One region of the Syntrophothermus lipocalidus DSM 12680 genome, then DNA from elsewhere that is predicted to be linked to it. Evidence: predicted binding sites of a transcription regulator. Region 1 holds the regulator's gene; the other holds the start of a gene.
The links. The regulator LexA, encoded in region 1, represses DNA repair genes until DNA is damaged. The targets are predictions, from matches to a motif close to CNAACANNTGTTNG.
Positions count from the first base shown of each region.

Region 2: SLIP_RS10610 (DNA polymerase Y family protein) is a predicted target of LexA. The motif match lies at 4,893-4,906, and genes of this name have one in related genera.

Region 1 covers NC_014220.1:1,113,976-1,125,236, forward strand. Annotated here, with positions in the region: gene SLIP_RS05335 (AAA family ATPase) at 1-578, shown strand, start outside; gene SLIP_RS05340 (methionine gamma-lyase family protein) at 716-1,942, shown strand; gene SLIP_RS05345 (DUF456 domain-containing protein) at 1,965-2,444, shown strand; gene glnA (type I glutamate--ammonia ligase) at 2,497-3,831, shown strand; gene lexA (transcriptional repressor LexA) at 3,915-4,544, opposite strand; gene SLIP_RS05360 (tRNA 2-thiocytidine biosynthesis TtcA family protein) at 4,621-5,343, opposite strand; gene SLIP_RS05365 ((Fe-S)-binding protein) at 5,388-6,662, opposite strand; gene SLIP_RS05370 (FAD-binding oxidoreductase) at 6,706-8,109, opposite strand; gene larAH6 (nickel-dependent malate racemase, LarAH6 family) at 8,300-9,571, shown strand; gene murB (UDP-N-acetylmuramate dehydrogenase) at 9,803-10,702, shown strand; gene SLIP_RS05385 (HesA/MoeB/ThiF family protein) at 10,707-11,261, opposite strand, start outside.
Region 2 covers NC_014220.1:2,179,179-2,190,439, forward strand. Annotated here, with positions in the region: gene SLIP_RS10600 (DNA polymerase III subunit alpha) at 1-2,877, opposite strand, end outside; gene SLIP_RS10605 (DUF6504 family protein) at 3,439-3,687, opposite strand; gene SLIP_RS10610 (DNA polymerase Y family protein) at 3,684-4,883, opposite strand; gene SLIP_RS10615 (LolA family protein) at 5,273-6,010, shown strand; gene SLIP_RS10620 (DUF3592 domain-containing protein) at 6,053-6,562, shown strand; gene SLIP_RS10625 (hypothetical protein) at 6,582-7,190, shown strand; gene SLIP_RS10630 (CARDB domain-containing protein) at 7,257-10,934, shown strand; gene SLIP_RS10635 (hypothetical protein) at 11,047-11,261, shown strand, end outside.

The DNA.
Region 1 (11,261 bases):
AAGGGCATCTGGTAGAGGTTGAGCGGGCTGATTTGGTGGGCGAATACATCGGACATACTGCTCAGAAAACCAGGGAGCAGATTAAAAGAGCGCAAGGAGGTATATTATTTATAGATGAGGCCTATACCTTGGCCCAAGGAGGTTCTAGGGATTTTGGCCGGGAGAGCATCGCTACCCTGGTCAAGGCAATGGAAGACCACCGGGACGAATTGGTGGTTATATTAGCGGGCTACCGGGATGAAATGGAGTTCTTTCTAAAGGCAAACCCAGGACTTTATTCTCGTTTTCCCATACAGGTGGAGTTCCCAGATTACAGTTCTGAAGAACTGTTCGAGATAGCTTTAAATATGTTTGCAGAGCGGGATTACCTCGTTTCTAGCCGGGCGCGATGGAAGCTGAAACATCTTTTAAGCCAGTTTCATTCGAGCGGAAGGGTTGTCAGCGGGAATGCCCGGTTTGTGCGCAATTTGGTAGAAAAGTCGATTAGATGGCAAGCTCTACGCTTGGCGGCCAGGCCGGTTGTCAGCAGGCAGGAACTGATGATGGTGGAAAGCGAAGATTTGCCTGACATGGTTTGAAGCGGGGGAAAGGGGCTATAGATGCCTGAAAAAGCGCTCTTGGTAGCGGTTGTTAGTACAAAGGAGAGGTCATCCGCAAGATGCGACCCGATAACCATCAGCCGCTTTAAGCCATACTTGGAAGGTGAGAATAATAGATGAGAGATGGTAAGCATGAACTGGTAATAGAGGCCGAGAAGAAAGTCAGGGAGGTCTTTGATAGGATAGAGGAAACCGCATTTGTTAACCAAGCTCGGGTACTGGAAGCTTTCCAGAGGGCGAGGGTGAGGGAACATCATTTTCATTCTTCTACAGGTTACGGTTACAACGATACGGGACGAGAAGTTCTCGAAAGCATATATGCCGCGGTTTTCGGAGGGGAAGGAGCCTTGGTTCGGTCTCAGATAATCTCTGGAACCCACGCCTTATCCCTGTGTCTCTTTGCTCTTCTTAGGCCGGGGGACGAATTGGTTTCGGCTTGTGGCAGGCCATACGATACCCTGGTTAGAGTTATCGGGGCGAAAGGGCAGACTCGTTTCAGCCTCGTCGAAAGAGGTATAAACTATCGTGAAGTTGCTCTTACCCCTGAAGGAAAGATTGATGTAGAGGCGCTGGGCAAGGCGTTGACCTCTAAGACCAGGGTGGTACTTATTCAACGGTCCCGTGGTTACAGCTGGCGCCCGGCCCTGAGCACCGAGGACATCCGGCGGACGGTTCGAGCGGTGAAAGACGTTGCCCCTCATGCCGTGTGTCTGGTGGACAACTGTTACGGTGAGTTTACCGACCCCTTGGAACCGTCGCACGTTGGAGCGGATCTCACTGTCGGGTCCCTCATAAAAAACCCGGGAGGAGGGTTGGCTCCTGGCGGAGGATACGTAGTAGGGAGAGAAGAGTTGATAGAGCAGGTGGCAGCGCAGCTTACGGCTCCAGGGTTAGGAAAGGAAGTGGGCCCCAGCATGTGGGACAAGCGTCTGGTTTATCAAGGTTTGTTTATAGCCCCGCACGTGGTGGGTGAAGCCTTAAAAGGGGCGGTTTTAGCGGCGTACATAATGGAGGCACTTGGATACGAGGTTTCGCCCCGTTGGGACGAGCCTCGGGGCGACATTGTCCAGGCCATTAAGCTGGATTCACCTGAAAAGGTCAGGGCGTTCTGCCAGGCTGTGCAGGCTAGTTCCCCGGTGGACAGCGATGTAAGGCTGGAGTACAGTGTTATGCCGGCATATGAAGACGAGATTGTAATGGCAGCCGGGACGTTTGTACAGGGTTCGTCTATAGAGCTATCATGCGATGGCCCACGCCGGTCTCCTTTCGTAGCTTATTTGCAAGGGGGTCTGACCTACCAGCACGTGCGGTATGCTCTTTTGCGTATTATGTCTGTTATGTGAGATGTGAAAGGTGGTTGTATCAGTGAATGTAGTGGTATTGATAATCGCTATTCTGCTTATGTTAATCGGGTTGGCAGGCACGTTCTTGCCGGTTTTGCCGGGAATACCGGTCGTATTTCTCGCCATTGCCGGTTACGGGTGGTACGAGGGCTTTAAGGTGGTTACGCCAAAATTCTTGGCGATAATGGCGGGGCTGACTGTTCTCAGTATTCTGGTCGATTATCTTGCAGGATTGCTGGGAGCCAAGTTTTTTGGATCGAGCCCGGCCGGTATCTGGGGTGCTTTTGTTGGCGGGATATTAGGGCTGGTGTTGGGCGGACCGGTAGGATTAGTCTTAGGGCCGTGGATTGGAGCCTTCGTCGGGGAATATGTGAAATTGCGGGATGTCAACAAGGCCTGGCGGGTAGGCGTAGGTACTGTTGTCGGTATCTTCACCGGGGTAGCAGCCAAGGTAGTGATAGGGTTAGTGATGATAATATGGTTTCTTATTGTCGTTTTTTAATTGAGTATACATCGTATCTGTGTTAGTCTATCTTAGTAAATTATGCTGGAAGGTGAGATTAGTGACAAAAGATGATGTGATACGACTGGCTGAAGAGAATAACGTTGGGTTTATCCGCCTGCAGTTTACCGACATAATGGGCGTTCCTAAGAACGTTTCCATAACCCGGGAGCAGTTGGGAAAAGCTTTGGACGGAGAACTGATGTTCGACGGGTCATCTATCGAAGGCTTTGCCCGGATTGAGGAATCGGATATGTATCTCAAGCCTGATCCCAATACGTTTATGATATTCCCTTGGACTTTAGGGGAGGAGATGTCAATCGGGCGTCTTATATGCGATGTTTACAACCCAGACAATACCCCGTTTGTTGGCTGCCCCCGGTACGCACTCAAGCGCGCTTTAAACAGAGCTGCGGAGCACGGTTTTTCTATGAATGTCGGTCCAGAAGCGGAGTTCTTTTTGTTTCTAAAAGACGAGGAAGGAAAGCCTACCTTGAAGACGCATGACCGGGCCGGATATTTTGACCTGGCACCTGTAGACCTGGGGGAGAATGCCCGCCGCGAGATGGTGCTGACTTTGCAGAAAATGGGATTCGAAGTTGAAGCCTCTCATCACGAGGTTGCCCCTGGCCAGCACGAAATAGATTTCAAGTATGACGAAGCTTTAAATACTGCGGATAAAATTGTAACGTTCCGTTCGGTAGTGAGAATAATAGCCCAGAAACACGGGTTGCATGCGACCTTTATGCCTAAACCGATATACGGTATTGCCGGTTCAGGAATGCACCTACACATTTCGCTTTTCAAAGAGGGACAAAACGCGTTTTATAATCCGAATACCCCGGACCAGTTGAGCCAAACCGCTCTTCATTTTATAGCGGGCATTCTCCACCACGCTAAGGCTTTGACTGCCATAACGAACCCTACGGTCAACTCATACAAGCGCTTGGTACCTGGGTACGAGGCGCCGGTTTATATCGCCTGGTCCTACCGCAACCGGAGCCCGCTGGTCAGGATCCCGGCTCGCCGGGGAATAGGGACCAGGATGGAACTACGTAACCCGGATCCTTCCTGTAATCCTTACTTGGCTTTGGCTGTTATTCTTCGGGCCGGGTTGGATGGGATCGAAAAACGGATGGACCCACCGGAAACGGTGAACCAGAATATCTACGAAATGGACCTGGAGGCTCGGGAAAAAGCAGGAATTGAAAGCTTGCCGGGTACTTTGAGAGAAGCCTTAATAGAACTGAGCAACGACGAGGTAATCCAGGATGCTCTGGGGCCTCACATCTTCAGCCGGTTCATGTACGCGAAGCGTGTGGAATGGGAAGATTACCGGGGTCGCGTGCACGAATGGGAGATAGAGGAGTATCTTGCAAAGTTCTAATCCCTTCAGTCAAATTAGGGACGGGCCCCAATTTGCGTGATTTGCGCAAAATGAGAACCGTCCCTAATTTTCGTCAATTTGGGTTAGAATTTCCTGATTAGGCCAATGACTTTTCCTATGACTTCGACTTGACCAGTTACGATAATAGGTTGCATGTGGCTGTTCTCGGGGCGTAACTCGATGTACCCGTCTCGTTTGAAAAAACGTTTGACCGTTGCTTCATCCTCAATCATAGCCACGACGATTTCCCCGTTTTCTGCCCGGGGTTGGGACTTCACAATCAAAATATCCCCTTCCAGAATCCCAGCTTCTACCATACTGTCGCCTTGAACTGTGAGAAGAAAATGCTCCCCCGATCCAAGAAGATCTAAGGGCAAGGGCAGAGATCCGTCCAGATTTTGGGCAGCCAGAATGGGCGTACCGGCAGCAACCTTACCTACTATCGGCACTTCCACTATCTGCGGGTCAGAGAGGGCAGAGCCCGAGTCAAGTACCTCGATAGCTCGTGGTTTTGCTGGGTCTTTCCTTAAATAGCCTTTTTCCTCCAATTGGCAGAGATAGGCGTGGACCGTAGAGCTGGACTTCAATCCTACTGCCTTGCCAATCTCTCGTACCGAGGGAGGGTAGCCTTTGCGGCGTACTTCTTCTTTTATAAAACTGAGTATCGTTTGCTCCCGTTCGTTGAGATCGGTCGTAACGTCGGTTCTGTCCATGGGTATACCCCCTTGCCCAGTTTTCAAAATTATACCACAGGCTACCAGCAGAAACAAGTGTTCGTCCGTGTGATGCTCATTGCCAGTAGAGTTTTTCTATGGCTGTCAAGAAGTGAAGCTTGGCCTGAGGGTGATGATTGTCTAACACCGCTAGCCATTTCTGTATGAGAGCTCGTTTAGTTTGGCCAGCGGCAGGGCAGGGATTGGACTCAACCGGCAGGTTAAGTTTTTTACAAAGCCTGATTATCAGGTTTTCTGGTACATAAACCAGGGGACGAACCAGGGTAAGACCGGTGCGATCCAAGAAACTCGAGGGTTTGAAACAGCGGGCCTGTCCTTCATAAGCCATAGACATAAAGAAGGTTACTACAGCATCGTCCAAATGGTGGGCTAAGGCAACCTTGTTACAGTTTTCGGCCAAGGCTACGCGGTGCAGCGCGCCCTTGCGAAGGTTTGAACACAGGGAACAGGGGCTATTTTCTTTACGTTCTTCAAACACTATTCTGCCTATGTTAGTCGGTTCCACGATTAAAGGTACATTTAGTTCACGGCAGTGTTGTTCCAGCCCACTGTGGTCCGAACCAAACCCCAGGTCAACGGTGATGGCAATGATGTCAAATTGAAGGGGAGTGTAACGCCGGAGTTGTATCAGGGCATGGAGGAGCGCGAGACTGTCTTTGCCTCCAGATAAACCCAGGGCTACGCGGTCTCCGTTACCAATCATCTGATACTTTAAATTCGCACGTTTAACCTTGTGGAATAATTCTCTTTCTAGACGTGCCATAGATAGCCAGTTCAACTCCCACCGGATTCCCCAAAACCCACGCTGAAAGGCGCTGGCTTTTAAGGCAGAGCCTGGGCCAGGAGCTCGACCGGATGTACGACTTTGCCATTAACCCGGCTTCGCCTGAACCCGTAAGCGAGCTGCATGGAGCAACTCGGGCAGCAAGTGGCTACTGTGTCGCAGCCGGTGTTTCTGATAGCGGACATTTTCTTATCTAGTATCTTCATGGACATGTCGTAGTGGGTCAAAGCAAAAGTGCCCGACCCGCCGCAACACCTGTCGGGTTCAGCCATTTCTACCAGTTCTACCCCTGGAACTAGCCTTAGTAATTCCCTTGGTTCTTTCCTGATATTCTGAGCTTTGGCCAGATGGCAGGGATCATGATAGGTGAGACGGTGCTCAGATCGCTTGACTAGGTTGCCGGGTCCGATATCGAGAACGTTAACCAGAAAAGCGGTGAGGTCTACTACCTTACCCGCAGTCAAGGCCAGGTTCGCATCGATTTCTTCCTGCCCCAGCACAAACCTTACGTTCTTGTCGGATAAAGCCGAAGAGCAGGAAGCACAGTCAGTGACTATATAATCGACTTTAGCTCTGCTCAAGAGTTCAAAGTTGTGAAGAAGCAAGGAACGGGCAGTACCGAGTTTCCCGTTGGCTATGTGGGGAAGACCGCAGCATTTGAGGTCCCTGGGGATGACTACCTCACAACCACTTTGGGTGAGGACTTTTACCGTAGCCAAGGCCACCTCCGGATGCAAAAGATTGGTAGCACAGCCCAGAAAGTAGGCTACTCTCAGCTTCTTCTTCCCTTGAGCCGGTATGGTCTCGTGCAGCTGGTCGCGGGCCGAGCGGAAAGGGACCCGGTCCAGTATCTGTTCGGCTTTCGGAAGATCGCCGGGTAGAACCTTGGTTAGGTGCAAGGCTCGGGCCAGCTTCATCAGACCAGTGACGTTTGCACTCCACATAAAAGCCGTGGAGGCCCGAAGAAGCTTTGGGCTGGTCCACAGCGTGTCAAACACAAGTCTTTTACCGGGATTGCTTTGGTTTTCGGTGATGAATGACCTGGCAGCGGCATTGAGTTCGTGTATGTCTATGCCAGATGGACAAAAAGTTGAACAGGTTTCGCATAACAAACATTTACTGAGGTGTTCATAGACTTTTGAATCCGGTTTGACTACCCCGTCTCTCAACATCTGTACCATAAAAACATGACCTCTAGGAGCCACGGTCTCGTTTTTGACTTCGGCGAAGACAGGGCACACCGTCCTGCACCTGCCGCAACGTACACATTTTCTTATTTGTTCTTTTACTGGAGGTAGCTCCTTAAATTTCACTGTAACTCCTCCTGCCCTCGGTTATATAAACGGCTAAATAATCTCAGATAAGCTTGCCTGGGTTCATTATGCCTTTCGGGTCCACGGCGTTCTTAATGAGGCGCATGACCTTCAGAGCTTCCCCGTGTTCCAACTCAGCATACTGTCTGCGTACCGCTCCCACCCCGTGTTCCCCGGTAGTGGAGCCTTCTAGCTCAATGGCCAAAAGGTGTATCTCGTGAACCAATTGATTGGCCTTTTCCGCTTCGGCCGGGTTTTCCGGGTCGATTACCGGTGCGGTGTGGACGTTACCGTCTCCGATGTGACCGTAGTTGACTACCGGTATCCCGTATTTTTCGCCGAGTGAACGAATGGCACGCAGAGCTTCTGCTACTCTCGACAGCGGCACGCTTATATCTTCGCCCGCAAAGACCCGGCTGCCATCAGGACGAACCCTGGCCGCCGCGGTCGCCGTTACACTTCGACCTTCCCACAGGCTGGCCATTCGCTGGGGATCGGTAGCCCATTCCACTTTGGTAGCGCGCCTTTTGGCGATTTCTACTATGTTGGTCCCTTCCCATTCAACGCTGGGCGCATTCCCATCAACTTCGAACAAAAGTATGGCTTCTGCATCCTCAGGTAAACCGATCTCGGGTTTAAACTGGTTTACAGCTTTTATCGCTGACTTATCAAGTATTTCAATACCTGAAGGCAGTATGCCAGCCTGATAGACTTCCAAGACCGTAGCCGGGGCATCGTCGAGCTTGGAGAAAACGGCCATAGCGATGCCACGGGCCTTGGGCTTGGGCCAGCAACGAAGGCGAATCTTGGTAATAATACCCAGAACGCCTTCCGACCCGACCATGAGTTTGGTTAGGTTCAGTCCGGACACGTTTTTTATAGCTTTGGATCTGATGCCGCCTGTCGTTATCACTTCACCGTTCGGCAACACTACTTCTAGACCGAGTACGTACTGTTCGGTACACCCGTATTTAACGGCACGCAGGCCACTGGCGTTGTTGGCTACCATTCCGCCGATGGTGCACATCAGGCTGCTGCCAGGGTCGGGCGGGAAGAACAGGTTAAACTTAGCCAGGTGGTTATTCAGGTCCGCATGTATGACCCCGGGCCGCACGACCACCTGCATGTTGGAAACGTCAACCTCTACAATCTCGTCCCAGGTGGAAAGATCAATGACTATACCACCGTTAAACGCTACCGCGCCGCCGGTTTCTCCTGTGCCTGCGCCTCTAGGTGTCACCGGTATGTTGTTTTCATAAGCAAAGCGGACGATTCTCTGCACCTGTTCGGTGGCGCGAGGCAGTACCACGATATCCGGGTACACCCTTTCTAGTTTGGTAAGGAAAGAGCTGTCATACGAGTAGTACATCAGATCCAGGTCGTCTGCCAATACTTGCTCAGGCTGGAGAATCTTTAACATTTCCTGCTTGAGGACGCGTTTGTCCATCGGTTCATCTCCTTTACCCAATTTGCTGACCTCGTTCGTTTGTTCGGAAAGGAGCGTATAGGTCTTGACTACGATATTATAGCACAAACAGCGCAAACGAGGTTGGAAATTAACCTTTGTGAGGCCCAAACCGCCTGTTATATAATTAGGTATAGTTGCCACGGCGTGTGTATTGGAGGGGATTGGTGGTATGTTAGTAAGACTGGCTTATGGGAAAACGCATCAAGAAGTGGAAATTCCCGATGACCGGGTAAAAGCGATTCTGCGCGGGCAGGACCCCGAACCGGCGGTAGACGGCCTGGAAATGGTGAGGAGCTGCCTGAAGAAGCCAATCGGGTCGGAGAGATTGAGAGATATGGTGCGAAAACGCCGTCCCCGTAGTGTAGTCGTTATAGTAAACGACATTACCCGACCTACTCCTTACCGGGAGATGTTACCACCTCTGCTGGAAGAAATAGAAGAAGGTGGAGCAGACCGTGGGGCCATAACTCTAGTCGTGGCCACGGGGATTCACAGGGGTCATACCCATGAGGATAACCTTTACGTCTTCGGAAGGGAGATTTGTGATAGTTACCGTATAGTAAACCACGATTGTGACAAGCATCTGGTCAGCCTAGGGTACCTTGCGAACGGGTGGGAGCTTGAGGTAAACCGGGAAGTAGCCGAAGCCGACCTCTTGATTGCTACCGGGCTGGTTGGCCTGCATTATTTCGCCGGGTATTCGGGGGGAAGAAAGTCTGTTCTGCCCGGTGTAGCAAGCCGTAGCCTGATAAGCCGCAGTCATGCCATGATGACCGATCCCAGGGCTTGTTTGGGTAACTATGAGGACAATCCGGTGCATCTGGTTATGACGGAAGCTGCAGATCGGGTCGGCGTGGACTTTATCTTGAACGTAGTAGCAACTCCCGACAAACGCATCGAGTTGGCAGTAGCGGGTGATATGGAAAAGGCCTGGTTAGAGGCGGTTAGGTTCTGTGAAGCCGCGCGTATGGTAGAGCTCGATGAGCCAGCCGAAATCGTCATCGCCGGCTGCGGAGGGTATCCTAAGGACATAAACCTTTATCAGGCCCAAAAAGCACTGGACGCGGCGGCACCAGCAGTTAAGGACGGGGGCACGGTTATCTTGGTTGCCGAATGCACGGAAGGTCTGGGGGAAGCGGTTTTTGAAGGCTGGTTAGATGAAGCGTCTTCACCCGCAGATGTTATGGAACGGTTTAGTCGGGAGTTCGAGTTAGGGGGACACAAGGCTTTCGCGATCTGCCGGCTCTTGGAACGGATGCGGGTTATATTGGTGAGCCGGATGCCAGCTTGGAAAGCAGAAAAAGCTTTTCTTATTCCTGCTGGCAGTCTGGAGGAAGCCTGGCATTTAGCGATTGATGGACACCGAGGCGACTTTAAGACCATCATAATACCAGAAGCTGCCAATTTGGGCATAAAGATCAAAAGAAGAGAACAGGCCTAAGCCTGAACTCTAGTGATGTTCAGCCAGTCGGTCATAGATGCCCAGAGATGGGCACTGATATGTGCAATAAACCAGGAAAGCCCCAAAGGGATTTCATTTTTGCTTGTCTGTGGTGCTGACACCCAAAGGTTTCGTGAGGGTCTGTGCAAATTTGGGGCTGCGTATAATGTACAAATTTCAGCCCGTTGTTTATTTCTAGTGCGAGGCCGTTTCAGGAGGATGTATTGATTTATGTATGAGGATATCAAGCAAGTGATTCCCGAAGCCTACGTTCGGTGGGATGAGCCGATGAAGAACCATACCAGTTTCCGGATTGGGGGCCCGGCAGACTGTATGGTCTTTCCATCCAGTGTTGAGCAGGTTAATCAGGTTATATCGTGGTGTCGGAATCGTGACGTGCCATTCTTGGTCATTGGTAGCGGGACTAACATCCTGGTTCGCGATAAAGGGATCAGGGGGGTTGTTATCAAGCTGGCAGAGCGTCTTTCTGGCCTGGCAGTGGAAGGACAGAGCATCTATGCCGAGGCTGGGGTGCTGCTCTCACACGTATCGCAACTGGCGGCTGAGAAGGGGCTCAGCGGGCTCGAGTTTGCGGAGGGCATACCGGGGTCGGTGGGAGGGGCCGTCTATATGAACGCCGGGGCATATGATGGAGAAATGAAGAACGTCATATACGAGGTAACGGCCCTAGACAGCGAAGGCAACCTTGCCGTTTTGACATCAGGTGAGTGCGACTTCGATTACCGAAAGAGTATCTTTCAGCGTAACGGTTACGTGATTCTGGCTGCTCGTATGTTGTTGAAACCCGGCGATACCCGGGAGATAACAGCCAAGATGAACGAATTTGCCGAGCGCAGGCGGCAAAAACAACCATTGGAATTTCCCAGTGCTGGAAGTGTCTTTAGGCGCCCTGAGGGCTACTTTGTTGGTCCTCTTATCGAAGAACTAGGATTGAAAGGCTACCACATCGGGGGCGCTGAGATCTCCACCAAACACGCCGGTTTCATAATCAACACCGGAGGCGCTACCGCTGAAGATGTGTTGGCTTTGATCGAACTGGTGCAGGCGAGGGTGAGGGAAAGTACGGGTCTAAACCTGGAACCGGAGATCCGGATAGTGGGAGAAGCCTAAAAAACTAGTAACCTTGGCAAGCGGGGCAATTCGAATCTCTGGCTACGGTTAAGGCTTCAAGCGTCATCTGTAACCCGTCGAACATGAGCACTTTACCCACGAGCTGGTCACCTGCCCCCAGGAAGTATTTGAGGACCTGGAGAGCTTGCAAGGAACCCACGACTCCCGCCACTGGGCCCAGGACGGGTACTCCTTTGGGTTCGGATTCGGGCGCAATGTCTCCCATAAAACAACGCCAGCATGGGCCGGCCCCAGGAATAACCGTCATTACCTGACCGTAAAAGTGGCTGACCGCTCCGTGAAAAAACGGCTTGCCCGTTTGCAAAGCTACCCTGTTTATGAACTCGCGGGTCTTAAAGTTGTCGGTAGCGTCCACCATGGCGTCATATGATCGAGCCATCCTCATGGCGGTTTCACCGGAAAACGGAACCTGATAGACAGTGATTTCAATCGAGGGATTCAACATGTTTATTTTCTCTTTAGCAACTTGTACTTTGGGTCTTCCCAGATCCGGAGTAGTATAGAGTATCTGGCGGTTAAGATTAGTCAAACTTACCGT
Region 2 (11,261 bases), 1.1 Mb from region 1:
GTGGGGGCAGAGCAGTACCCCTGCTACCTTTACCCAGCTCCCGTCCGGCAGGGCTGCCAGGTCCCGGCTGCTTTTAAAGCCGTTCCTCTTTAGGTAACCGCGGAACCTGGCCATAAGGTGCTCCCGCGGGCTCAAACCTAAGATTTCGAACTCCATCGCGTATTTTTCGTCCTCGGTAAAATCGGGGATGTCCATTTTCGCGTCTGCCGCCTCGCCGTCATCGAAGGCGATAATCCCTTCTTTTACGTTTCCCGCCGGTTGGGGTCGAAAATACAGCTTTCGGGCCTTGACCAATAGCCGGCGCCGGTTGGTATCGAATACATCTAAGGCCCCGCACTTTATCAGGTTCTTCATTTCGTCCCGGGCCAGCCCGGTTTTCTCCCACACCTCGGTCAGGGATGCAAACGGCCGGTAAACCAGGATTTTCTTCAACCCTTCCCGGCTGAGACCTTTTACCCGGGCCAGCGGAATCCGGATGCCGCCTTTTTCCACCCGGAAGGCTTCCCCGCTCCTGTTGATGCAGGGCGGGAGTATCTTTATCCCCCTCCGCCTGGCCTCATTCAGGATAACGTGAGGAGGGTAGTAACCCATGGGCTGGTTGCTGAGAACAGCCGCGTAGAACTGGGCCGGGTAGTGGCGTAAGAGGTATGCGGTCTTGTAACTGGTGGTGGCAAAAGCGGCGGCGTGGGCTTCGCAGAAGCCGTAGCTGGCGTAACCGGCCATGGCCTTGAATATCGTCGCTGCTGCTTCCTGGGACACCCCGTTTTCCACCGCTTTCTTGATAAACTCCCGCCCCACCTCATCCATCACTTTCTGGGAACGGGCGTGGGTCATCACTTTACGCAGGCGGTCGGCCTCTCCCGGAGTGAATCTGGCAATCGCGGTGGCAATCTCGATCACCTGCTCCTGAAAAAGGATGACCCCGTAGGTCTTGGCCAGGATAGGCTCGAGCGCGGGGTGCAGGAAAGTCACCGGTTCCCGGCCCTGCCGGCGGGATATATAGGGTTCTACCATGTTGCCTTTGATCGGCCCCGGCCTTATAAGGGCCACGCTGGCCACGATGTCCTCGATATCAGAGGCCCCCAGCCGCGCCTGCAGAGCTCTCTGGGCCGGGCTTTCCAGTTGAAAAACCCCGATGGTTTGTCCTTTGTTTATCATGCGGTAGGTAGCATCATCGTCCAGGGGTATTTTTTCGTAGTCGAACGTTTTCTTTTCCTGCTTGACTGCCCTTACCGTGTCTTCGACCGCCGACATCGCTCGCAAAGATAAAAGGTCGAGCTTAACGAGTCCCAGTTCTTCTACATCGTCTTTGTCGAACTGGGTAACGATTTCCCCTTTGGCCGACTGCTGGAGCGGGGTAATATCGCAGAGGGGCTCCCGGCTCACCACCAGCCCTCCCAGGTGGGTACCCAGAAAACGGGGAAAACCGGCCACTCTTTCACACAGGTCCAGCAGCAGCGCGAATTTGTCCCGATCCAGCCCGCTCTCCCGCAGCTCCGGCAGCAAAGACAGCATATCCCTAATCCGGTCGGCGTAGGCACCGTAAGGGAGCCTCTTGGCCACCCTGTCCAGTTCGGCTTCGGGCAGCCCCAAAGCTTTGCCCAATTCCCGCACCGCGGATCTTGCCCTGTACGTGCTGTAGGTGCAGACCTTCGCCACCTTGTCCTCGCCGTATTTCCGGGTAACGTACTCGGAGATGCGGTCGCGCCAGCGGGCATCGAAATCGATGTCGATATCCGGCTTCTCCGCCCGCTCCAGGCTCATAAACCGCTCAAACAGGAGCCCCCGGGCTAGGGAATCTACCTCGGTTATCCCCAAACAATAGGCTACAAAAGAATCGGCGACCGATCCTCGCCCTGTATGCCGTATCCCCTGCCGGCGGGCGTATTCGACTATATCCCAAACCACTAAGAAATAGTCGGCATAACCCAGGGTATTGATGATGTGGATTTCGTGTTCCAGCCTCTCTTCGACCCTTCGCGTTACCCGGCCGTACTTTTTCCTGGCCCCGCGGTAAGCAAGTTCTCTAAGAAGTGACTCCGCCGTCTGGCCGGGAGGCGGGTTGAACCTAGGGAAAAGAGAGGCGCCCGGTTCCAGAGAAGGCCGGCACCGCTCCGCTATCTCCCACGTATTAGCTACCGCCTGCGGGTACTCCCGAAAAAGCTTCTTCATTTCCCGTTCTGGCTTGAGATGGTTCTCGGCATTGAGCGGGCGTTCCGGGTGTACCTCGTACACCCGGGTCAAGGTTCGGACGCAGGTCAGGATGTCGTGAACCTTAAAGTCCTCCGGACACGCGTAGTGGACGTTGTTGGTGGCCACCACACCCACCCCCAGTTTCTCGGCCAGTTCGGCCAGGTCCCGGTTTAAGGTCCTGGTGCCGGGCAGGTAGGTATCCTGCAGTTCCAGGTAGAAGCCGTCTTTTCCCCATATCTCCAGGTAAGCCAGAGCAGCCCGGTAAGCGGCATCGTACTGGCGGGAAAGAATCCGGGCCGGTATCTCCCCTTTGCGGCAGCCCGACAGGGCGATGATGCCTTCCGCGTGCTCCTTCAGTATATCTAGGCCCGCCTGAGGCTGGCGCCGGGGATTATCCAGATGGGCTTTGGTTAAAATACGGCAGAGATTACGGTAGCCTTCTTCATCCTCGGCTAAAAGGGTAAGGTGGTATCCCCCGGCTACGGTCACCTCCACCCCCTGGATAGGCTTTATTCCCGCTTTTTGGGCTTCTAGCTTGAACTGGACCGCGCCGCACAGGTTGTCGTGATCGGTCAGGGCCAGGGCCGGCATGCCTGATTCAGCCGCCCTGTCTACCAGGCTCTTGATTGAGCTCCCCCCGTCCAGAAATGAAAAACAGCTGTGCACGTGAAGATGCACGAACATCCTACCACCTGCCCCAAGAACGAGCCACAGATGAACTCAGATAAGCACTGATTAACACAGATGTTTATATTTGACGCTGATTAACGCAGATTTTTTAATAATTAATGCATACGACTTAAAATTGCGAGGAATGCGGTTCATTTTCTGGTAGTGATACCGCTTGGTGTATATAAGGGGGGTTGCGTAAATCAGCGTTTAAATCAAAAATAAATCTGTGTTCATCTGCCCGGCACTCAGCTGACTGACATTGTAACATGCCACTGGTTCCCGAAAACCCTAGCCGCTAATCAAAGACTTGAGCTGAGTGCCGGGTCAGTGTCCATCTGTGGTTTACTTCCGGAGCAGACCCCCATGACATCTGGCGGTATCACCACTAGAGAATGGAAACTTCGGATTCTTTAGAAAATCTTCAATTAAGGAAAATCTGTGTTCATCTGCCCGGCACTCAGCTGACTGAAGTCGTAACATGACAGCAAGTCCCGAAAACGCTAGACGTTAACCAAAGACTTGAGCTGAGTGCCGGGTCAGTGTGCATCTGTGGCTAGTTTTCGGACTTATCCGTCAATCGTAGATCTTGTACAGGCTCCAGCCCTGGCCGGCACCATCGGAAAACAACTCTAAAACCATCCCGTTCTCGAGCTCCAGGCGGTAAAAAAGCTTGGGCGGCTCGCTCTCCCACCAGCAGCCGGTATCGTACCACCGGTCTAGGATAACCGCCACTTTCGCCCACCTGCCCTTCCACTTTACTTTCTGGGGCTCCCCCTCTTCGTTTTTCATCACTTCTAAGCCTTGGAAAAGTAGCCGACTCACCTGGTCTCACCCGAAAAACGCCAGGGATCCCAAAAGGATAAAACCTCTTCCCTGCGCCCGATCTTTACTCCCCGCGAAATCATACCGGGATATTTTTCGTTCAAGGCCAAGGCAACAGCTGTCAGGTCATGCCGGGGCCTGGGCTTAAGGTCAAAAAGATCCTGCTCAGCCAGTTCCCAGTCGTAAAGCGATGAAACCTCTACCCTCACCCCAACCACGGGACCGGTAAGAGTCAGTTTGTCTAAAAGCAAAACCAGGACTTCATACAGCTTCCTTTCTTCCCGGTATCCCCACGGTACTAACCGTCCTTCCTCACATGTATCCTCCTCGGATGCCAGCGCCAGCTTGACAAAGCGGCATCCCTTTCTCCTGGAATACAGCAGAGAAGCCAGCACCCGGGCAGATTCCCGCAAAACCCGGGCTATTACTCCCCTGCTTTCAGTTTCCCCTTCCAGGCCGAAAGCCAAAGCCAGCTTGCCCGGAGGGTAAAGGTTGACCAGGGGGGTGTCGTCAAGCCCGCGGCCGTGCCGGTAGACTGTATAACCGTGTTCTCCCAGCATCTCCACCAGTTCGTCCAACCGCAGGTCCTGCAGTTCTCCGTAACTTTTGAAACCTAACCGGCTCAAGGCATCGAGAACCTTCGGAGGCAAAAGCCAATCCATGGTTATGGGAACAGTTTTCATAAAATACTTTTCCTGGCCAGGAGCTGTCTCGAGGCAATAGAAGCCGGAATCACCTATCGAGCCCGCTTGCCAGAAGGCACGGGCCAAAAGCCTGGCCACGAACTTGTTCCTGCCTATTCCTACCAGCACCGGCCCCCAGCTCCTATCCGGTCCCAAACTCGTTTTCAGTTTTGCTATTTCCTTTTCGGTGCTGCTCCCTGTAAGGTCAAAAAAGCATTCCTCATCACTGACCGGCTCGATGATAGGGGAAACCCTGGTCAGAGCCTCTAGATAACGATTACAGGCTCCTTTGTACAGGGGCTCGTCATAAGCCAGAAAAAAAGCATCCGGGCACTTGCCTTTCGCTTCGGCTACGGGTAACCCTTCCAAACCGTACCCTCTCAGCTCGGGCGAAACCCCTGTTACCCGCCCCTCACGGAATATGACCAGGGGCTGCCGGCCAAGCCAGGGATGCTTTCGTCGGGCCCACCCGGCATAAAGATAAGGGAAAAATATGCAGGCCACTCTGCTCATAACATCACCCAAACATATGTTCGTATGAGTATTTTATAACGGTACCCTGAGTGTGTCAACCTGACCTTTTTCATCTTTGATTTCACTTTAAAAACTACTTCCGAAGAGGTGGCGGCTGCCTGTTTGCCTGTATGTAGCGCCGAGGCCAATAATGGCCACAACATATTAGGTTAAGACTATGCGGTTGACTCTTTTCGCGGTGATATCTGATTACGAATTCTGAAAAAGTCTGCGTAAATCAGCGTCTGAATCATATTTAAATTTTCAAATCGAGATCGGATTTGACGTTTTTTTGACGATCTCCCGATATAATTTCGCTGAAGAATTCTGCGGATTTCCTTTCTGTATTCGGGAACCAAGTTCTGTCTTTACGAAAGGGAGGTCGATCTATGTTGAAAAAGATTCGGGTCTACGGCGCAGTGTTGCTCGCGATGATACTGTGTTTTTCTCTGACCGGGTGCGGCCCAGGCGAATCCAAGAATGAGCCGCAGGGACAAAGCAATCAGCCTTCCACCAAGACGCAGGTCAGCGAGCCGGCGAAGGAGGAATCGCTTTCCGATGTCTTGGCCAAAGGGCAAGGGCTGAAAAGCATGTCGTATGAATTCATTCTGACAACCCCCCAGGGGACTCAAACCGGAAAGGTGTGGCTCGACGGGAATCGCCTCAAGACCGATTCCACTATCGAGGGCAAAAGGATAGTTACTTTTTTTGACCGCACTACCAACACCGTCATTACTTACTACCCCGAACAAAACCAAGCCGTCAAATTGTCTGCAGGAACAGATTCGAACGAGGCCCCTTCTCCCACCGACTACACCGGAAACCTCAACCCCAATAAAGTAAAAGTAATCCGAACCGAGATCTACGACGGGGCACGCTGCAAGGTCTTGGAAATGATTGCCCCGAGCAGCCAGGGAGAGAAGGTCCTGCTTTGGGTTCGCGAGGATCTGGGTTTGCCTGTCAGGGTTGAAACTACCGCCGCTTCAGGAGAAAAGACAATAATGGAATACAAAAACATCTACGTGGGTTCCTTGCCGGCCGATACCTTCGAACTCCCTCCCGGCGTCCAAGTTACGGATCTCAACAGCATGATGAACAAGCTCCCGGCCAACCTGCCAAATCGGTAGCACGCCCTGCAGAGGGATGCGGTTAAGGAGGAACCACGTGTCATGGATGAAGACCGCAACCGAACAAAGGAGATCCTCGGCTTCAGCTTTATAATGCTGGCAGGTATCGCGGTCACCATATGGGGGGCCCGCATCGTCTACCAGGCCTTGGCCAGCCTGTCCTGGCCTTCATGTCCGGGGCGGGTTGTGTCTTCTCAGGTAAAAGACATCAGCCACGAGCCACGAGACGGTCCTTCCTACTGGGCGGAGGTAGTCTACCGGTACACGGTTGACGGTAAAGAGTACACCTCGGAAAACGTTTTCTTCGGCCAGTACAGCTCAGGCAGTCCTGGCCCGGCCCGGCGTCTGGTAGACAGGTACCCGGCCGGAAAAGAGGTCACCGTTCACTACGCTCCTGATAACCCGGCCCTAGCTGTTTTGGAAATCGGGTTTTCGTGGGCTGCTTTTGCGGTTCTGCTTATAGGCATCATTTTTACGGCAGTTGGGGCGGCGGGGATCTGGTATACGGTTGCCGCGTCGAAAAAAGGAGAAGATGTGAAAAGTTACAACTGAGAAAGGAGAAGATGAACCAATGCATAGGTATTTTTTGCCGGTCATAATCCTTGTGGTGCTGTCGCTGGCGGCACTCGCGGGCTGTGGATCGCCGAAACAGGCTGTACAGGAAAACGAGACCAAATCGACTTCCCAGCCGCGCGAGACGTCGAACGTCTCCTGGCCTGAATGGTCCGGCCCGCAAAGCCTGGGCCCTGGCGGGACTTTGCCGGAATTATGGCACGTTGATTTCGTCCATTTCCCGAAACCGGGCTCGGCCCACTGTTACAAGATAGGGATCGATTCCGAAGGCAACTGGGGAGATACTTACAACGAAAAGGGGAAACTCACCGACCAGGAACTCGCCGCCGTAAAGTCAGCTTTAGCCAAAGTGAACTGGAACTTGGTCCCCCAATGGTCCACGAAGGACTACGTCGCTTATACCGCGACTCCAAAATCATGGCCGTTTCCGAGCGACGAGAACCCTTATTTTCAGGTAATGATATGGCTGGGGCAAACTTATAACTCGCCTCCTTACGATGGAAGGGCGGTCGTGGCTGATTTGAAAGCTCCTTGCCCGCCAGAAATTAAGGAAATTATAGATATTTTAAAGCCATTGCAAGAGAAATACGAGCCTCAGATACACTAATACACTAAGATTCCCATTGAACCGAGAACCATGTTCGGTGTTACCGAAGCGAAAGGAGGAATGTCTATGATTTTTGTACTGTTGAGAAGACGCAGCCCGGCAATCCTTTTGTCAATTTTTATGCTTGTCTCTTTTTCACTCTTCCCTCCCACCGGGCCAGCCGGCGGCGTTTCGCCGGAGGCGTCGCTGTCCATCACTGCCCCGCGTGACGGGGAGACCCTGCTGGCCGGCCAGTCTTATACCGTTGCCTGGACGTATACAGGTGATGTAGGGCGGTACGCCCGGATTCAGCTTTATAAAGGAGGCCAGTTCAAGACCACCATTTCTTCTTACACGTCGGTCGGCAGCGACGGAGCCGGCACCTACTCTTGGAAGATCTCCTCCACTTTAGCCGAAGGCGATGATTACCAGATAAAGATTACGAGCACCTCTAAAAGCACCGTTTTCGTTATGTCGAGCAGTTTCCGCGTTAGGCAGGCAAGCCAATCGGTGTCTCCCACGGTTTCCGGTCTGCCGGTCGATGTATCGAAAATCTTGCCATTATCGGAGCAAAAACAGAGCAGCTCTCAAGTCTCGGACGAAGACAAACCGTCAACAGCCCCGGCTGCTGCCCAGACCGGACCTGACCTGACCATAACCGAGATCAAGATGCAGCCGGATCCCGCTAATCTAGGGGCTAATGTTACCTTTTCGGTAACGGTCAAAAATGCCGGTAACAGCGCCTGTCCCGCGGGGGGTACGGTCAAGATAACGTCTGCCGGGGTAATTAAAACTAAGACCATGTCTTCGCTTAATTCCCAGGCCAGCTCCACTGTTACCGTAGCAGGGGTCACCTTGCCGCAGGCCAGCAAGGAGGAAATAACCGTTCAGGTAGAACCGCCGGCCGGCACGGCCGATATCAACCCGAGTAACAACAGCCGGCAGTACAGCCCTAATACCCTGGAACCGGACCTCACGGTGACCAAAATCGTAACCGTTCCCTCGGTTGCTGCTCCCGGATCGCTGGTTAAAGTCACGGTCACGGTTAAAAACCTGGGACCCGGGTCCTGCCCGGCGGGAGCTGCGGTGAAATTGACCGGAAGCCCGGGCACTCCGGAGGCCACTCAAACTTCCTCTACCCCAATAGCCAAGAGCTCGGAGCGGCAGTTCACCTTCGAAAGTTTCCCGATGCCGTCGAAGGCCACCGACAAGCTTACGGCTGAGGTTCTCGCCCCGCCTGATGTCAAAGAAGTTTCAGCGAACAACAATACCTTGAGCCTGCAGCCGAGTTTACCGTCGGTCGACCTCACCATAACCGCGGTCAAGATGCAGCCGGATCCGGCCAGCCTGGGGGCTAACGTCATCTTGTCGGTAACCGTCAAGAACGCCGGAAGCACTCCCTGTCCGGCTGGCGGCGTGGTCAAGATTACGGCAGGCGGCACTACCAAAACCAAGAACATGTCTTACCTTGGGGCCCAGGCTAGCTCCACCGTCACCGTGGGCGGGGTTACTTTGCCGACCGCCGGCAGCCCAGTCATGACCATCCAGGTGGAACCGCCTGCCGGTACGGGTGATATCAACCCGGACAACAACAGCCAGCAGTATACCCCGAACATCATCAAACCGGACCTCACCGTGACTGGTATTTCCACTAGTCCCTCCAAGGCCGCTCCCGGAGCGCCGGTCAAAGTGACGGTCACGGTCAAGAACCTGGGACCCGGTACCTGCCCGGCTGGAGCTACGGTGAAGCTGACCGGAAGCCCCGGGGCCCTGTCTTTGCAGACTGTATCTAACACTATAGCCAAGAACTCTCAGAAGCAGGTGATCTTCAACGGTTTCCCCATGCCCTCCAACACCAACGACAAGCTTGTCGCCCAAGTATCGACGCCTTCTGGAGTAGGCGAGGTCTCAACTGCCAACAACACCGCGAGCCTGCAGCCCAGCCTCCTCTTGCCGACCGTCGAGTTCGTTTCCCTCACCTCCAGCGGTTACTGGTCGGCAGGTGGCGGCAAACCGGCTCTGGGAGACCCTATATTCTTTAAGGCCACCTTGAAAAACACCTCTAACTACCAGATAACCAACCTTCCGGTGCAGCTCAGCTATCAGGGACAGGTGATTAAGACCAACTACATCAACATCAATCCTAAAAGCTCGGCCAGCACCGAGTTCGACGTGGTTGTGCACCCGGCGGCCCTGCCTCCTAGCCAGAATACGGTCACCTATACCGTCACCGTCAATCCGCCAGGACCGGGAAGCCTGCTTATCTCTCCGGCGACCCTGAGTAAAACCATCACCCTCGAGATACTCAAAACCGGAACCGTCTATGCGCTGATCCGCCAGCCCGACAACAGCACGTTTGACGAGGGTGGTTTCACCGTTACCTGCAGCGCAGGCTCCTACTACCAGGAAGTAAACACGGGAGAAGCCTCCATGGCTATCTTCCGCGATGTCCCCATCGGGGTTAACCTGCAGGTAAAAGCCAGCAAGACGGGTTATATAGGCTATAACGGGCAGGACATCTTCAGCGGTATGCTGACCTCGAGCAGTATGAATGTCAAGCTCTACCTCACCAACATGGGGAGTGCCGCGGTCGGGGCCAAGAGCCAGGCTACGGGCAATTTCCTTTCCGGAGTGACCGTGGAGGTTGTAGGAACAGGGCAGCAAGACATGACCACCCAGGCTGGACCCGCCAGCTTCAGCCTGCCGGCCGGCACTTATACCTTCCGCCTCTCCAAGCGGGGCTTCGCACCTACTACCGTAACCGGCACCGTACGGGCAGGACAGGTGACCGACGTGACCGGCACCATGAGCTATACCACCATGACCACGGTAAGCGGTAGAGTAGTGGATCAAAACGGAAATCCTCTGACTGGTCAAAAGGTAGACGTGATCAAGTGGATTAATAACAGCGTCGTTGCCTCTACCACCACCGACAACGGCGGCAGTTACACCGTAACCTTCGACAACCACAACGTAGATCCCATGTACCTTAAAGCCGTTAAAGGCAACGCCAGCGGCAGGTCGGAACCGGAGTGCTTCTACCCGGGCTTGAGGTACCGGGTAGACTTGGTCGTGTCACCGCCCCCGCCGCCACCTCCGGCTTCGGGCTGGCATGAAATCAAGAAAAAGGGGTGCGCGCGGGCTATTGCCGCCAGCGTTCCCGACACCTTCTTCACCCAAGGGTGGGATGTCAGCACCACCCTGGGTATCTTCGGCATCCGCTTGAAGTACCGCAACGAGCAGTCGGAGATCGCGGAGGTCAAGGTCGAGTTGGCCAGCGGTCCGGCTGCCATTTACAATGTCAGCACCCAGTACAACCCGGGGACCGTGCTGGGAGAAACGGCTTCAGCGGCAGCCCAGTCTCTGATCCCGACCATGAGCGATACCTCGGCCGATCTCCTGTCGTTCCTGATCGAGGAGAGCGCCCCCGGGATCACCCTTTCCGCCGAAGGTGGGGTGGGCCGGACCATTGTTTGTCTGGACCGGATCGAAATAATCGACCGCGACAGCGGCCAGGTCGTCTGGGCCAGCAACTCCGGTTTCAGCACTCTGGACAGCGGCTACTCCTGGACCAACCGCTCTTACGCCACCGGCGGAGTCGACTGGGCCAAGGCCATCATCCGCGCTTATATCTACCTGGACGGCACGGATATGCTAGGCCCGCAGAATGACAGGTGCAAGATGGTAAGTTGGGACCCAGGCAAGAAAATCGTCAGGTACTTCAACGCACCCCGGAACCACCCGCGATTCAATGTGGGAGACTGACGAACTAGGAACATTTTGCTGAACAGTTTTTTAACGGAGAGGGGTGCCGGTAACGTGCCGCCGGTGCCTCTCCCAGTTATATGCCAAAATCTCAGAAAGGAGAGGGAGATGGATGTACAGATGGTCTTTTCTCGTTCTTCTCTTCATTCTGGTCCTCGTGGCAGTTGCCGGATGCGGCGACAACAAAAGGGCTGACTCTTCCGGCAGCACGCAAAGAGCCAAACAGGCTGAGCAGGGTGCGCCGCAACCTGCAACAACCGGCACCTTAACGGCAAAGGAGGCCTGCTCGCAGCTTGCTGCAAGCGCCCGTCAATGGGCGAGTGACGC